Regions from separate parts of the Bradyrhizobium sp. WCU1 genome, predicted to be linked through region 1. Evidence: riboswitches for the same ligand, from Rfam matches in the RefSeq annotation. Region 1 holds a riboswitch; the other holds the start of a gene.
The links. Region 1 has a riboswitch for glycine ahead of gcvT (glycine cleavage system aminomethyltransferase GcvT). Riboswitches for the same ligand answer to the same signal wherever they lie in the genome.
Positions count from the first base shown of each region.

Region 2: it holds a riboswitch for glycine, as region 1 does, so the genes downstream of both, ACTUWL_RS29585 (D-amino acid dehydrogenase) here and gcvT (glycine cleavage system aminomethyltransferase GcvT) in region 1, are expected to answer to the same signal.

Region 1 is NZ_CM130280.1:6,175,029-6,182,969, forward strand. Features, by position in the region: gene gcvP (aminomethyl-transferring glycine dehydrogenase) at 1-295, opposite strand, end outside; gene gcvH (glycine cleavage system protein GcvH) at 307-672, opposite strand; gene gcvT (glycine cleavage system aminomethyltransferase GcvT) at 691-1,836, opposite strand; glycine riboswitch at 1,977-2,071, opposite strand; gene alaS (alanine--tRNA ligase) at 2,274-4,946, shown strand; gene ACTUWL_RS28855 (cyclic nucleotide-gated ion channel) at 4,958-6,208, shown strand; gene ACTUWL_RS28860 (DUF3455 domain-containing protein) at 6,209-6,715, opposite strand; gene ACTUWL_RS28865 (NADP-dependent isocitrate dehydrogenase) at 6,747-7,941, opposite strand, start outside.
Region 2 is NZ_CM130280.1:6,325,420-6,333,360, forward strand. Features, by position in the region: gene ACTUWL_RS29565 (ABC transporter permease) at 1-705, opposite strand, end outside; gene ACTUWL_RS29570 (ABC transporter permease) at 709-1,650, opposite strand; gene ACTUWL_RS29575 (ArgE/DapE family deacylase) at 1,914-3,212, opposite strand; gene ACTUWL_RS29580 (hypothetical protein) at 3,209-3,394, opposite strand; gene ACTUWL_RS29585 (D-amino acid dehydrogenase) at 3,521-4,828, opposite strand; glycine riboswitch at 4,897-5,012, opposite strand; glycine riboswitch at 5,016-5,122, opposite strand; gene ACTUWL_RS29590 (M20/M25/M40 family metallo-hydrolase) at 5,214-6,344, opposite strand; gene ACTUWL_RS29595 (ABC transporter substrate-binding protein) at 6,630-7,941, shown strand, end outside.

The sequences.
Region 1 (7,941 bases):
TCACCGCCGGCAGGATGGTGCCGGAATAGCCTTGGCCGATCAGCGACGTGAATATCTGGTTCTGCGCGGCGAGCTCGCTCATATGCGCGAGCGCCTCGGTCTCGCTCAGCGCGCGGCCGAGATCGAGCGGCGCCTTCTGGCGGATCGACGCGGGCAGCGTCTCATTCATCAGCGCCTGCAGGCTCGCGGCGCCGACCGTCTCCAGCATCGCGTTGACGTCGCGCGGTGAGGGGCCGACGTGGCGGCGGACGAAATCGGTGGCGGCTTCGTTGATCGGCTTGAAGGGCGCGTTCATGGCGTGATCCTTTAGGCGGTGTGCGCGGCGTAGGCGGCCTCGTCCATCAGGCCGCCGAGCTCGCCCTTGTCGGCAATCTTGAGCTTGAAGAACCAGGCTTTGCCGCCGGCATCCGAATTGACCAGCGCGGGCTCGGCGGCGAGCGCCTCGTTGACCTCGATCACCTCGCCGGTGATCGGCGCGTAGACGTCGGAAGCGGCCTTGACGGATTCGACGACGGCGGCGGCCTCGGCCTTCTTCAGGCTGCGTCCGACCTTGGGCAGTTCGACGAACACGACGTCGCCGAGCTGCGACTGCGCGTAGTCGGTGATCCCGATCGTGGCGACGTCGCCCTCGATGCGGAGCCATTCGTGGTCGGACGTGTACAGCGTCGTCATGGAGAGATCCTCTGGCGTTTAGCGTTTGTAGGTATTGGGAACGAAGGGCGTGGACGCGACTTTCAGCGGCAGCCGCTGGCCGCGCAGTTCGGCGAAAACGGTGGTGCCGGCGGCGGAAAGAGCGGTCGGCAGATAACCCATCGCAACCGGTGCATTGAGGCTCGGGCCGAAGCCGCCCGAGGTCACCTTCCCGATCTGCTCGGACGAGGTGGCATCGGCAAACAGCGCGGCGCCCTCGCGCACCGGCGCGCGGCCCTCAGGCTTCAGACCAACGCGGCGGCGGGAAGCGCCTTGTGCGAACTGGCCGAGAATCTTGTCGGCGCCCGGAAAACCGCCGGCGCGAGCGCCGCCGCTGCGGCGGACTTTCTGCACCGACCATTCCAGTGCGCCTTCGACCGGCGTCGTCGTCGTGTCGATGTCATGGCCGTAGAGGCAGAGCCCGGCCTCGAGCCGCAGGCTGTCGCGCGCGCCGAGCCCGATCGGCAGCACGTCGGGATTGTCGAGCAGCGCAGTGACCAGGGCCTCCGCCTTGTGGGCCGGAACGGAAATCTCAAAACCGTCCTCGCCGGTATAGCCGGAGCGTGAGACGAAGCAGTCGATGTCGGCGACGCGGCGCGGGCCGGCGTCCATGAATTTCATCGAACTGACATCTGCACAAAGCTTCGCCAGAGCCGATTCGGCCTTCGGGCCTTGCAGCGCGATCAGCGCGCGGTCAGCCAGCGACAGGATCTCGCAAGCATCGGTGAGATGCGCGCGCAGATGCGCCTCGTCCTCGGCCTTGCAGGCGGCGTTGACCACCAGGAACAAATGATCGCCGAAATTCGCGACCATCAAATCGTCGAGCAGGCCGCCGTCATCGTTGGTGAATTGCGCGTAGCGCTGCCGTCCCGGCGCGATGCCGGCAATGTCCTGCGGCACCAGTTTTTCCAGCGCCAGCGCCGCGTCGCCGACCTTGCCGGATTTGGCCCTCAGCACGAGCTGTCCCATGTGGGACACGTCGAACAGGCCGGCGTCCTTGCGGGTGTGCAGGTGCTCCTTGAGCACGCCGGCCGTGTACTGCACCGGCATGTCGTAGCCGGCGAACGGGACCATCTTGGCGCCGCGCGCCAGATGCAGCGCATGCAGCGGGGTCTGTTTCAGCGGGGAAGTTTCGTGCGCAAGCATCACAGGGCCCTCGCGGTTCCCACGGGGACCTATTTCCCCTTGAGGAACCTGCAGAAAGCCCCATCTGTCGCTGTGCCTGAGAGTATTATCCCGTCGGCGGACGCAATCGGGGACAACCCCAGCGCCTCTTTCCAGATGTCAGACGTCACGCGGTCCTTTTGCCTGAGAGTTTCCGGGGCGGTTGCTCCTTCGGCGCCGGCCCAAAGAAAGGCCGGTCTCTCCCGACGTGACGGGTTAACAGGCCAGTAGAAAACACGCCGCCGCCAAGCCTGTCAACGCAGCTGCAACAACTATCCAATGGGCTTTGTGCTGCCGCGGCAAGCCCATGATCCGGCTGCACAGTTTCTGGACACCGCAGCTGGCAATGTCTAAAAGCGTTCGGCCGGAAATGACGCCTTTTTGCGACTGGCCGGCCCCATTTTTCCGATTGGATGAACATGAGCAGCGTCAACGACATCAGGTCGACATTTCTGAACTTCTTCAAGGAGAACGGCCACGAGATCGTGGCGTCGTCGCCTCTGGTGCCGCGCAACGACCCGACCCTGATGTTCACCAATGCCGGCATGGTGCAGTTCAAGAACGTCTTCACCGGCGTCGAGAAGCGCGGCTATCAGCGCGCCACGACCTCGCAGAAATGCGTCCGCGCCGGCGGCAAGCACAACGACCTCGACAATGTCGGCTACACCGCGCGCCATCTCACCTTCTTCGAGATGCTCGGCAACTTCTCGTTCGGCGACTACTTCAAGGAACGCGCGATCGAGCTCGCCTGGAATCTGATTACCAGGGATTTCGGGCTGAAGAAGGACAAGCTGCTCGTCACCGTCTACCACACCGACGACGAGGCGGCCGGCTACTGGAAGAAGATCGCGGGCTTCTCGGACGATCGCATCATCCGCATCCCGACCTCGGACAATTTCTGGGCGATGGGCGACACCGGCCCGTGCGGTCCGTGCTCCGAGATCTTCATCGATCGCGGCGAGCACATCTGGGGCGGACCTCCCGGCAGCCCGGAAGAGGATGGCGATCGGTTCCTCGAATTCTGGAACCTGGTGTTCATGCAGTACGAGCAGGTGACGAAGGAGGAGCGCGTGGCGCTGCCGCGTCCCTCGATCGACACCGGCATGGGCCTGGAGCGTATGGCCTGCATCCTGCAGGGCGTCGAGAGCGTGTTCGAGACCGATCTGTTCCGCCATCTGATCGATGCGGCTTCCTCGGCGCTCGGTCATGGGCCGAACGCGCAGAACGTCGCGTCGTACCGGGTGATCGCCGACCATCTGCGTTCGTCGGCGTTCCTGATCGCCGACGGCGTGCTGCCCTCGAACGAGGGCCGCGGCTACGTGCTGCGCCGGATCATGCGCCGCGCGATGCGCCATGCGCAGCTGCTCGGCGCGAGCGAGCCGCTGATGCATCGCCTGGTCTGGGCGCTGGTCCGCGAGATGGGCCAGGCCTATCCGGACCTGGTGCGCGCGGAGAAGCTGATCGAGGAGACGCTGCAGCTCGAAGAGACCCGCTTCCGCAAGACGCTGGTGCGGGGCCTGTCGATCCTCGACGAGAAGAGCGCCGGCCTCAAGAAGGGCGACATGTTCGACGGCGACACCGCGTTCACGCTGTACGACACCTACGGCTTCCCGCTGGATTTGACACAGGACGCGTTGAAGTCGCGCGGCATCAGCGTCGACCAGGCATCGTTCACCGATGCAATGAACCGCCAGCGCGAGAAGGCGCGCGCCTCCTGGGCCGGATCGGGCGAGGCGGCAACCGAGACGATCTGGTTTCCGCTGCGCGAGAAGCTCGGCGCAACGGAGTTTTTGGGCTATGAGACCGAGAGCGCGGAAGGCGCGGTGACGGCGCTGGTCAAGGACGGCGCCGAGGTCGATAGCCTCAAGGCCGGCGAGAGCGGCGCGATCGTGCTGAACCAGACGCCGTTCTACGCGGAGTCCGGCGGCCAGGTCGGCGATATCGGCGTGCTCACGGGCGAGGGCGTCAAATTCCGCGTCACCGACATGCAGAAGAAGGCCGGCGATCTGTTCGTGCATGTCGGCACGGTGGAGCAGGGCACGCTGAAGGCCGGCACGGCGCTGCAGCTCGAGGTCGACCACGCCAGGCGTTCGTCGATCCGCGCCAACCATTCCGCGACGCATCTGTTGCACGAGGCGCTGCGCCAGGTGCTCGGCGATCACATTGCGCAGCGTGGCTCGCTGGTCGCGCCCGATCGCCTGCGCTTCGACTTCGTGCATCCGAAGCCGATCACGCCCGAAGAACTCGCCCGGGTCGAGGACATCGCCAACGATGTCGTGCTCGAGAATGACGAGGTGACGACCCGCGTCATGGCTGTCGACGATGCCCGTGAGGCCGGTGCGCGTGCGCTGTTCGGCGAGAAATACGGCGACGAGGTCCGCGTCGTCTCGATGGGCAAGAGCGCCCGCGAGCATGGCCAGAACGCGCTCGGCTGGTCGGTCGAGCTCTGCGGCGGCACCCATGTCCGCCGCACCGGCGACATCGGCCTGATCTCGGTGACCAGCGAGAGCGCGGTCGCCTCCGGCGTCCGCCGCATCGAGGCGCTGACCGGGCGTCATGCGCGCAAGCATGCCAACGACACCATGGCGCTGGCCAAGACCGCGGCGGCCGAGCTGCGCACCACGATCGAGGACGTCCCGGCGCGCATCACAGCGCTGATGGAGGAGCGCAAGAAGCTCGAGCGCGACCTGTCCGATGCCCGGAAGAAGCTCGCGATGGGCGGCGGCGGTGCGTCGAACGGCGCGGCCTCGGCCGTTCGCGAGGTCGGCAATGTCAAGCTGCTGGCGCGCGCGGTCGAGGGCGTCGAGACCAAGGATTTGAAGAGCCTGGTCGATGACGGCAAGAAGCAGATCGGCTCCGGCGTGGTCGCGATCGTCGGCGTCACCGAGGACGGCAAGGCCGGCATCGTGGTCGGCGTCACCGCCGATCTGACCTCGCGGTTCAACGCGGTCGAACTGGTGCGCAAGGGCTCCGAGGTGCTCGGCGGCAAGGGCGGCGGCGGCCGGCCCGATATGGCGCAGGCCGGCGGGCCCGATGGCGCCAAGGCCGACGCCGCGCTGTCGGCGATCGAACAAGCGATGGCCGGCGCCTGACGGAAGGGCTGATCGTGGCGACAGCTCCGCTCAAGCCCACGATCAGCCATCCCGGACTGCGTGACCGTCTTTACGAGCTACTCGAGCGCGATGATTTGCCGCATTCGGGCGGCTCGCGGTTTGCCGGGTTCATCGTCGCGATCATCACCGTCGACGTGCTGGCGGCGATCCTGGCCTCGGTGCCCGAGATCGATGCACAGTTCGGATGGCTGCTGACCGCGGTCGAAGTCGCGGCAGTCATCGCCTTCGCGCTCGAATACGCCGCGCGGCTCTGGAGCGTGGTCGGCCATTCCCTGCGCGACATGACGCCGCTGAAGGCGCGGCTGGAATACGCCTGCTCGGCGCTCGGCGTGATCGACCTGCTCGCGTTCCTGCCGTCGGCCGTCGCCCTGGTCATCAACGACAAGATCGCATTGGTGCTGTTCGGCATGCTGCCGTTCCTGAAGCTGGTGCGCTATTCGCCCGCGATGCGTTCGCTTCTGGCGGCGCTGCATGCCGAGCGGCGCACGCTGTTCGGCTGCGTCGTGATCCTGACCGGCGCCGTGCTGCTGTTCGCCGCGCTGCTCTATGCCATCGAGCACAAGGTGCAGCCGGACAAGTTCGGCACCATGCCGCAGGCGATGTGGTGGGCGATCGTGACGCTCGGCACGGTCGGCTATGGCGATGTCGTTCCGGTGACGCCGCTCGGCCGGATCGTCACCGTGGTTGCGATCGTGGTCGGCTTCGCGATGATCGCGCTGCCGGTCGCGATCATCTCGAGCGCGTTCGCCGAGGAGGTCCGGCGCCGCGACTTCGTGGTGACCTGGGGCATGCTGGCGCGGGTGCCGCTGTTCTCGCATCTTGGCGCTGCCGACATCGCCGACATCATGCGCCTGTTGCGCTCGCAGACCATCGAGGCCGGCGAGGTGCTGGTGCGGCGCGGCGAGGCGGCCTCATCAATGTATTTCATCACGGCGGGCGAGGTCGAGATCGACCTGCCGAGCCAGCGGGTCCGGCTTGCCGACGGCACGTTCTTCGGCGAGATCGCGCTGCTGCGCAGGACCAATCGCTCCGGCACGGTAACGGCGACGCGCAAGACCAAGCTCTTGCTGCTCGATGCGCAGGACTTCCATGCCCTGATCGAGCGCATGCCGGCGCTCGCCGCACATGTCCGGGAGACGGCCGAGGCGCGGCTCGCCGATCCGCTCACGGCCGGCGGCGACCTCGCCGTCGCGGAGATCGCCCAGCCGCCCGGCGAGGCCGACGGCGGCATCCGGGACTAGTCAGTCTCTCCGCAGGAAAACGTAATCCGCCGAATACGCCGCACTCCCAAGCGCGCCGGCCTTGTCGCAGGCGCCGCTGAGCTCGCCGCCCGAGGTGTTGATCCGCTGCACCGTGGCAACACTGGAGAACAGGCCGTTGCCGCGGTGGGAAATCACTTCGAGCTTCAACCAGGCGATGTCGGCAGGGGTCGCGCCGGGCGCGCTGCCGGTGGTGCGGGCGGTCACTGCGCTGCCGTCGACATGCTCCCAGTTCGGGCCGGCATAGTGCCGGCCGACGGTGCGGCCGTCGGCGATCAGGGTGGCGACCGGTTCGCGGAACGACCAGGCGAGCTTGCCGTCGGTGACCGGCTTGCACTCGTAGACCTGCACACCCTCGGCATGGACTGACAGGACCGGAATCTCGCTAGGCGCCGCGACGGCGTCCGGCAGGGGATCGGCAGCTGATGCCGCCGACCCTGTGAGCGCGAATGATGCGAGCACGACGGCTCTGACAAGGGCCTTGGTCATGCTCGCACCCATCATTCCAAGACGGCAGCCTTTAGGTGGCCATCGCCTTCACGAGATTGTCGGACACCTTGTCGAGGAATCCGGTGGTCGAGAGCCAGCGCTGGTCGGCGCCGACCAGCAGCGCGAGGTCCTTGGTCATGTAGCCTTCCTCGACGGTCGACACGCAGACCTTCTCCAGGGTGGTGGCGAACTTCGCCAGCTCCGGATTGTTGTCGAGCTTGGCGCGGTGGGCGAGGCCGCGGGTCCAGGCGAAGATCGACGCGATCGAGTTGGTCGAGGTCTCCTTGCCCTTCTGGTGCTCGCGGTAGTGCCGGGTCACCGTGCCGTGGGCAGCTTCGGCTTCCACCGTCTTGCCGTCCGGGGTGAGCAGCACCGAGGTCATCAGGCCGAGCGAGCCGTAGCCCTGGGCCACGGTATCGGACTGTACGTCGCCGTCATAGTTCTTACAGGCCCAGACATAGCCGCCGGACCATTTCAGCGCCGAGGCCACCATGTCGTCGATCAGGCGGTGCTCGTAGGTCAGGCCCTTGGCCTCGAATTCCTTCTTGAACTCGCGGTCGTAGATGTCCTGGAAGATGTCCTTGAAGCGGCCGTCATAGACCTTGAGGATGGTGTTCTTGGTCGAGAGGTAGACCGGGTAGTTGCGCAGCAGGCCGTAGTTCAGCGAGGCGCGCGCGAAATCGATGATGGAGTCGTCGAGATTGTACATCTCCATCGCGACGCCGGCGCCGGGCGCCTTGAACACTTCGCGCTCGATCACGGTGCCGTCCTCGCCGACGAACTTCAGCGACAGCGTGCCCTTGCCGGGGAACTTGATGTCGGTGGCGCGGTACTGGTCGCCATAGGCGTGGCGGCCGATGATGATCGGCTTGGTCCAGCCCGGAACCAGACGCGGCACGTTCTTGCAGATGATCGGCTCGCGGAAGATCACGCCGCCGAGGATGTTGCGGATGGTGCCGTTCGGCGACTTCCACATCTGCTTCAGGCCGAACTCCTTCACCCGGGCCTCGTCGGGGGTGATGGTGGCGCATTTGACGCCGACGCCGACCTTCTTGATGGCTTCGGCGGCGTCGATGGTCACCTGGTCGTTGGTTTCATCGCGGTATTCCATGCCGAGATCGAAATAGAGCAGTTCGACATCCAGGAACGGGTTGATCAGCTTGTCCTTGATGTACTGCCAGATGATCCGGGTCATCTCGTCGCCGTCGAGCTCGACGACGGGATTG
Region 2 (7,941 bases), 150 kb from region 1:
GATGCCGGCGCCGAGGAACGACAGGATCGCCTCGGTCAGGATCGCGGACGCGCAGACATAAGTGCCTTGCACGATCAGCGGCGCGATCGTGTTCGGCATCAAATGCCGCCACATGATCTTCGGCAGGCTCGAGCCGAGCGAGATCGCGGCCTCGACATAGGGCTCCTCGCGCGCGGTCAGCACCACCGAGCGCACCAGGCGTGCTACGCGCGGGATCTCGGGGATGGTGATCGCGACCATCACGGTCCAGATGCTGGCGCCAGACAGCGAGACCACGGCGATTGCGAGCAGAATGGCCGGGATCGCCATCAAGCCGTCCATCACGCGCATCATCACCGCATCGACCCAGCGGAAGAAGCCGGCGACGAGGCCGATCAGGAGCCCGATGGCGATCGAGCAGACGGCGGCGCCGAGCCCGATTACCAGCGAGATCCGCGCGCCGTAGATGATGCGCGACAACAGGTCGCGTCCATAGGCGTCGGTGCCGAGCAAATATTGCGCGCTCGACGGCTTCAGCCGCAGCGACGGCGTCAGCAAGAGTGGATCACGAGGCGCAAGGAGCGGCGCGAAGATCGCCATCAGGATGATGAGGACGAGACAGATCGTTGCGACCGCGATGATCGGCGTCGAGGTCAGGAAGCCGAACTTGACGCGGAACGGCCGGGTGACGGGGAGAGAGGCTTCGGGAAGGGTTTCGATCGCCATTGCTCAGTACCGGATACGAGGATCGAGCAGGGTGTACGCCACGTCGATCAACAGATTGACGCCGACATAGATGCCCGACGTCAGAAGGATCATGGCCTGGATCACCGGATAGTCGCGCGCCAGCACCGCATCGACGGTGAGGCGGCCGATGCCGGGCAGGTTGAACACGCTTTCGGTGACGACGACGCCGGAGATCAGCAGTGCGAAGCCGGAGCCGATCACGGTGATCACCGGCACCGCGGCGTTGCGCAGTGCGTGGCGCAGCAGCACGCCGGTCTCGCCGATGCCCTTGGCGCGCGCGGTGCGGACGTAATCTTCACCCAGCACATCGAGCATCGAGGCCCGGGTCATGCGCGCGATCAGTGCCACATAGATGAAGGAGAGGGTGCAGGTCGGCAGGATGATGCGCTCGAAGAACGGACCGAAGCCGGCCGAGATGCTCTTGAAGCCCTGCACCGGCACCCAGCGCAGATCGATCGCGAACACCTGGATCAGCACATAGCCGATCACGAACACCGGCACCGAGAAGCCGAGCACCGACAGCCCCATCACGCAGCGGTCGATCCAGGTGCCGTGCTTCCACGCCGCGATGACGCCGAGCGGCACCGCGACCAGGATCGAGAGGACGATGGTGGCGAGCGCGACCGAGATCGACGGCTCGAGGCGCGGGCCGATCATCTCGAGGATCGGCTTGTTCGAGATCAGGGAGACGCCGAGGTCGCCGTGCAGGAGCTTCGCGACCCAGGTGTAGAACTGGATGTAGATCGGCTCGTTCAGACCAAGCGAGGTACGGATGCGCTCGAGCTGTTCCGGCGTCGCATTGTCGCCGGCGAGGATTGCGGCGGGGTCGCCCGGCGTCAGCCGCAGCAACAGGAACACGAACAGGGCCACCACGCCCATCACGGGAATGGCAGCGAGGATGCGGCGAAGCAGATATCCGATCATCGCTGCTATCTCCTGCCGTCAGATGGTGTGAAGCGAAGGCTGGGCCGCATCATACTCATGGTGTCCCCGTGATGTGTCTCATGCGCTTCTGCGTCTTGTGTCAAAGCCAGCGCGAACGTGATGAATTTGCAGGCAAATACTGTGCCAATGGCGACGTTATATCAAGGCGAGGGTCGTGCCGTTGGCGGCCTTCCCTGGTCTGATGCTGCTATTTCGAATTGCACTTGTCGTCGTGTGCCACCGAGCTGAAGCGACACGTTCATTCACGCTCTCATCACGCCGCACCAGTTGGCGGCGAACAGTGCGATGCTCTGCGTTGTCTTGCGAAGGCTGTCGAGCTCGACACGTTCGTTGAACGCATGTGGGCCGACACCGTAAGGACCATAGCAAAGTGCAGGGATGCCGTAATCGACACAATAGTAGCGGGTGTCGTTGACGGCCGTCGACAGGCGCTCCTGCATCGGAGCCTGGAAGACGCAATGATGGGCAGCCGACAGGGCTGCTTCCGCTTCGCTGCCGGGCTCGCAGACCGCTGCGTCGGCCTGAAAGCCGCTCCACACCAGTTCAGCCGGATTGCCGGACAGGAACTCGTCGGCCTTGTGCGCGTCGGCCAGGCACTCCTCGATGCCCTGCATCGCCTGCTGCGGCGTTTCGCCCGGCAGCAGGCCGAGACGGCAATCCAGTTCGCACCAGGCCGCGGTCGAACTGGCCCAATCGCCGCCCTTGATGATCCCGACGTTGAACTTGATCGGGTTCTTGACGCTGCGGAACCAGCTGTTGTCGAGCGCCCGGGCATTGAGCGCCTTGGTGTAATCCTGAAACGCGCGCACCAGATGCATCGCCGACAGGATGGCGCTTGTCCCGGTTTCCGAATAGGCGACATGCACCGGCGTGCCGCGGACGCGCAGGCGGAACCAGACGGCGCCGACCTGGGCACGCGTCAGCGTGTGTCCGGTTGGTTCGGGAATGAGGCAGGCGTCGGCGCGATAGCCGCGGATCAACGTCGACAATGCGCCGTTGCCGGTGCTCTCTTCCTCGGTCACGGTCTGCAGATGGATGCGTCCGCCCGGAACATAGCCGGCGTCGCGGATCGCATCGAGCGCGAAGATCATTGCCGAGACGCCGGCCTTCATGTCTTGCGCGCCACGCCCGAACATCCAGCCGTCCTGCACGGCGCCCGAGAACGGCGGCTGGTCCCAAAGGTCAGCAGGCCCTTCAGGCACCACGTCGATATGACCTTGCAGGATCAGGCTGCGCCCGCTGCCCTTGCTGTTGAGCGTCGCAACGACCTGCTGCGATCCGGCAAGATCGATGCCGTCCATCGGTGCTGCTTTCGGATGGCTCATCAGGTTGACGTCCGCAAGGCTGAATGCATCGACGTCGTAGCGGCGCTTGGCGAATTGCTCGGCCAGCCAATGTTGCTGTGGCGCCTCCTGTCCACGCAGGCTGCGGAATTGCACCATGCGCGACAGGAACGCGATCTGATCGTCGAAGTTTCGATCGACGGCCGCGCACAACTCGGCGGCAATCTGATCCGCCTTGGTCAACGTCCCGGTTGTCATGTCGCGCCTTTCGTGGAGCCTTGAGCAATGAGCGTTTCGGAAAGATGGCGCGCGCAACCGATGCGCGTGCCGATGGCGAGATTGCGTATCGGTCCGCCGAAGCGATTGCCAACGACACGCGTGCCGGCCGGAATGCCGCTCCGGGCCGCAATGCCATGCGTGCCCGTGACCCCAATGCGCATTGTCCCCTCCCGCGCTGAAGCGCTTTTCCCCATTACGACGCTAATCGTTGTCACGCGGCGATTCCCAGCGAATCCCGACTTGGACACACGCAAATACGCACATATTCTTCCTCTCCGGTCGGATGATTAGGGGAAAGCTGCGCGGGCAGGCTCGATCGCATCGGCCTGCGATGGCACCATTGAAGGCGTGTCGAGGTCGCGCCAGTCATCGATCGCACCCGCGATCATCTGTGCCGTCGCGGCCGAGAGTGTCCAGCCGAGATGACCGTGGCCGGTGTTGTAGAACACGCCAGGAATCCGTCCCGAGCGCACCACCGGCATCATGTTCGGCATCATCGGGCGCAGGCCCGCCCACGGCACGACCTTCGATGTATCGATCCCCGGAAAATGATGCCGCACCCAATCCACCAGCGGCTGGATGCGGTCGGCGCGGATATCGCGGTTGAAGCCGTTGAACTCGGCGGTGCCGGCGACGCGGAAGCGGTCGGCGCCGAGCCGGCTGGTGACGATTTTTGCCGCTTCATCGAGCAGGCTGACGGTCGGCGCAGCGTCGCGGCTTTGCGGCGCATCGAGCTGCACCGTGATCGAGTAGCCCTTCACCGGATAGACGTTGACGCGGTCGTTGAGCAGGCTTGCGAAGTGGCGGCTTGCCACGCCGGCGCAGATGACGATGCCGTCGGCCTGCAGCTCGTGCCGTTGCGCGACCTCGGCGTCATGCGAAGCGACGTCGTTCCAGCCGATGCGGAAACCGTCATCGCCGCGCGCGATGGTGTCGACATCGGCTTCATGGACAAAGCTCGCGCCGCGACGGATGCAGGCCTCGGCGAGACCGCGCGTGAACTTGTGGATATCGCCGGTCGCATCCGACGGCGTAAAGAAGCCGCCATAGCAGCTCGTCTGCAGCGCGGGTTCGAGGGTGCGGATTTCGTCCGCCGTCACCGGACGTCGGTCGAGGCCGCCTTGTTGCAGCAGCGTGTTGACGCGCAGGCCCGCGTCGAAGCCGGCCTTGTCGTGATAGACGTGCAGGATGCCGCGGCGCTCGAGATCGAAGGCGATGTTCTCGCGCTGCGCGATTGAGAACAGATACTTGCGCGCTTCGATTGCGAGCCGTGTGGTCTCGATGGTGTTGGCGCGATAACGGGTGATGCTGCCGACGAATTCGCCGATCCAGGAATATTTGTGCCAGCTCGGCTTCGGATTCATCAACAGCGGAGCGTCGCTTCGCAGCATCCAGCGCAGCCCCTTGAGAATGGTCGCGGCGCTGTTCCAGACTTCGGCATTGCTGGCGGAAAGCTGTCCGCCGTTGGCGAACGAGGTCTCCATCGCGGCGTAGCGATGCCTGTCGAGGACAGTCACCCGGTAGCCGCGCTCGAGCAGGGCATAGGCCGTCGTCACGCCGGTGATGCCGGCGCCGATGATCGCAATGTGTGGCATGGTGGTCTTCAGGCTCCCGTGGATTAGAGTCGCCGAACCGCCGGTGCAACCGGCTGTTTCAGCGCCCCATCTGTCACGGTACCTGAGAGCTTGATCCGCATCGGACCTGTGCCCGATCGCGAACTATCCCCTTCGGTGGACGTCACGGCCCTTGATGTGCGGTCGTGTCCGTCTCTCTCCAGATCGTCCTGACGATACAGTCCTTTTGCCTGAGAGTTTCCGGGGCGGTTGCTCCGTCGGCGCCGAAGCTGACAACACGAATGTTGTCGCTTCGATCTCTCCCGCATCGTCGAGTTGGACGGCCGGACCGTAGGCGAAGCCTCAAAAATGGACAAGGCTAAATTTCGATCTGGCAGTGCCAACGTGTTGTGCAGTGCAATCGACGTCAGTCGAGCGTCGCCAGCAGTGCCGCCATCAGGCGGCCGCGCTCGGCAAGGCTGTCGACCTCAATGTGTTCGTTGAGCGTATGCGCATCGGCGCCGCGAACGCCGAGGCCGTCGAGCGTCGGGATGCCCATTGCGCCGGTGAAGTTGCCGTCCGATCCGCCGCCGGCGCTGCCATGCGGCAGGTCGAGGCCCATCGCCGCTGCGAGGCCTTTTGCCTTTTCATACAGCGCCATGGTGCCGGCATCCGGCTCCCATACCGGGCGGGTGACGCCGCGCGTCACCTTGAAAGTGACGTCGTTGGCCGTGCCTGACAGCGCCAGCATGCGCTCGACGCCGCGGTCGAGATCGGCCTGGCGCTTGGCCATGCTGAGCGCTTCGCCGGTGCAGGTGGTCGCGACGCAATTGACCCATTGGCCGCCATGCACGACGCCGACCGAGAAGGTACAGTCCTCGGTGGTCATGCCGTCGATAGCGATGATCTGCCGGGCCATTTCCCGGATCGCGGAACGGCCGGAGGACAGCGTCGCGCCGGCATGGCTCGGCTTGCCGGTGGCTTCGAGGTTGAAGCGCGCGATCGCGTAGCGGCCGGTGACGACACCGTTGTTCGGCCGGCCGGGCTCCGGCACCAGCACATATTTGTTGCGTGCGGCCTCGGCCTCGATGATGTCGCGCGTCGAGGGCGTGCCGACCTCTTCATCGGGCGTGAACAGCACCGTGATCGGCAGCGGCGTCGTGAAGGACGCGCGAGCCAATTGCCGGATCGCTTCGATCGACAGATAGTTGCCGCCCTTCATGTCGAAGATGCCGGGCCCGAAGCACTTGTTGCCTTCGCGCCGCCATTGCAGCTTCTCGATGGTGCCGACCGGGTGCACGGTGTCGAGATGGCCGGCAATCAGGATGCCGGGCTGGCCTTGCTTCGGATGGGGGAAACGGGCGCGGACGCAGCCGGCAAAGCCCTGGCGTCCCGCGATGCGTTCGATCGTCGCGCCCATGATCGCCATCTCGCGCGCGGCGAGACCGAGCATGCGTTCGACCGCAGCCGCATCCCATGTCGGGCTTTCGCATTCCACCCAGCTGCGCAGGCCCTGCAGCATCGCTTCGGAATCAAACGGAAGATTGGCTGGGTTCATGTCGTTTCTCTCTAGTTGTTTGATTGCATGACTACGCATATCCGTACCTGCGCGCATGCTTATCGCACGAAAGGCTCAGGCGACGATTTTGTAAAGTCAAAATGCACCAGGCTTCTCGTTCATTCGTTCGTATACGTTTGATCTCGCCCGAAACCGATTGACGCGCATTGCGCTTGATGCAAGTCTCGATTTCACAAGCCATACAGCATGTTAGTTCGCCAAATAACGAACCGCATGCATAACGAATAAGCCGGCTTTGACCAGTTACACGTCAGGAGAGATTTCATGTTCCCTATCTCGCGTTGGAAGCGCCGCACGCTAGCGGCTGCGTTGACGGCGGTCGCGCTGTCGTTCGCGCCGCAGGAATTGTCGTTTACGCAACACGCCGTGGCCGCGGACAAGACCATCACCGCGGTAATGCATTCGGATCTGCGCGTCATCGATCCGATCCTGACCACGGCCTACATCACGCGCGACCATGGCTACATGGTCTACGACACGCTGGTGGCGACCGACTCCAACTTCAAGATCGAGCCGCAGATGGCGGACTGGAAGGTCTCCGACGACAAGCTGACCTACACGTTCACGCTGCGCGACGGCCTGAAGTGGCATGACGGCACGCCGGTGACCGCCGAAGACTGCGTCGCGTCGCTGAAGCGCTGGGCCAAGGTCGACGGCATGGGCCAGAAGCTGATGGACTTCACGGCGAGCCTTGAGGCCACCGATGCCAAGACGATCACGCTGAAGCTGAAGGAGCCCTACGGCCTGGTGCTGGATTCGATCGGCAAGCCGTCGTCGCGCGTCGCCTTCATGATGCCGAAGCGGCTCGCCGAAACGCCGCCGGACAAGCCGATCCCGGAACAGATCGGTTCGGGCCCCTTCAAATTCGTCCAGGCGGAATTCCAGCCGGGCGTCAAGGCGGTCTACGTCAAGAACAAGGACTACGTGCCGCGCAAGGAGCCGGCGAGCTGGACCGCGGGCGGCAAGGTCGTCAAGGTCGACCGCGTCGAGTGGGTCACGATGGCCGACGCGCAGACGGCGATGAACGCGCTGCAGTCCGGCGATATCGATTTCGTGGAGAACCCGTCGTTCGACACGTTGTCGATCCTCGAGGCCGACAAGGACATCAAGGTCGAGACGCTGAACAAGTTCGGCTTCCAGACGCTTGGCCGCATGAACTTCCTCTATCCGCCCTTCGACAACATCAAGGTTCGCCAGGCGGCGCTGCTGGCGATCAACCAGAAACAGGTGCTCGACGCGCTGGTCGGCAATCCCAAGTATTACAAGACCTGTGTCGCGTTCTTCATCTGCGACACGCCATTCGCGTCGGAGATCGGTGGCGAGACGCTGGCGAAGGGAGGCGACATGGCGGCGGCCAAGAAGGCACTCGCCGAGTCGGGTTACGACGGCACGCCGGTCGTCATCATGGCGCCCGGCGACGTCACCACGCTGAAGGCGCAGCCGGTCGTCGTTGCCCAGCAGCTGCGCGACGCCGGCTTCAAGGTCGATCTGCAGGCGACCGACTGGCAGACCGTGGTGACTCGCCGCGCCAGCCAGAAGGCGCCGAAGGACGGTGGCTGGAACATGTTCTTCACCA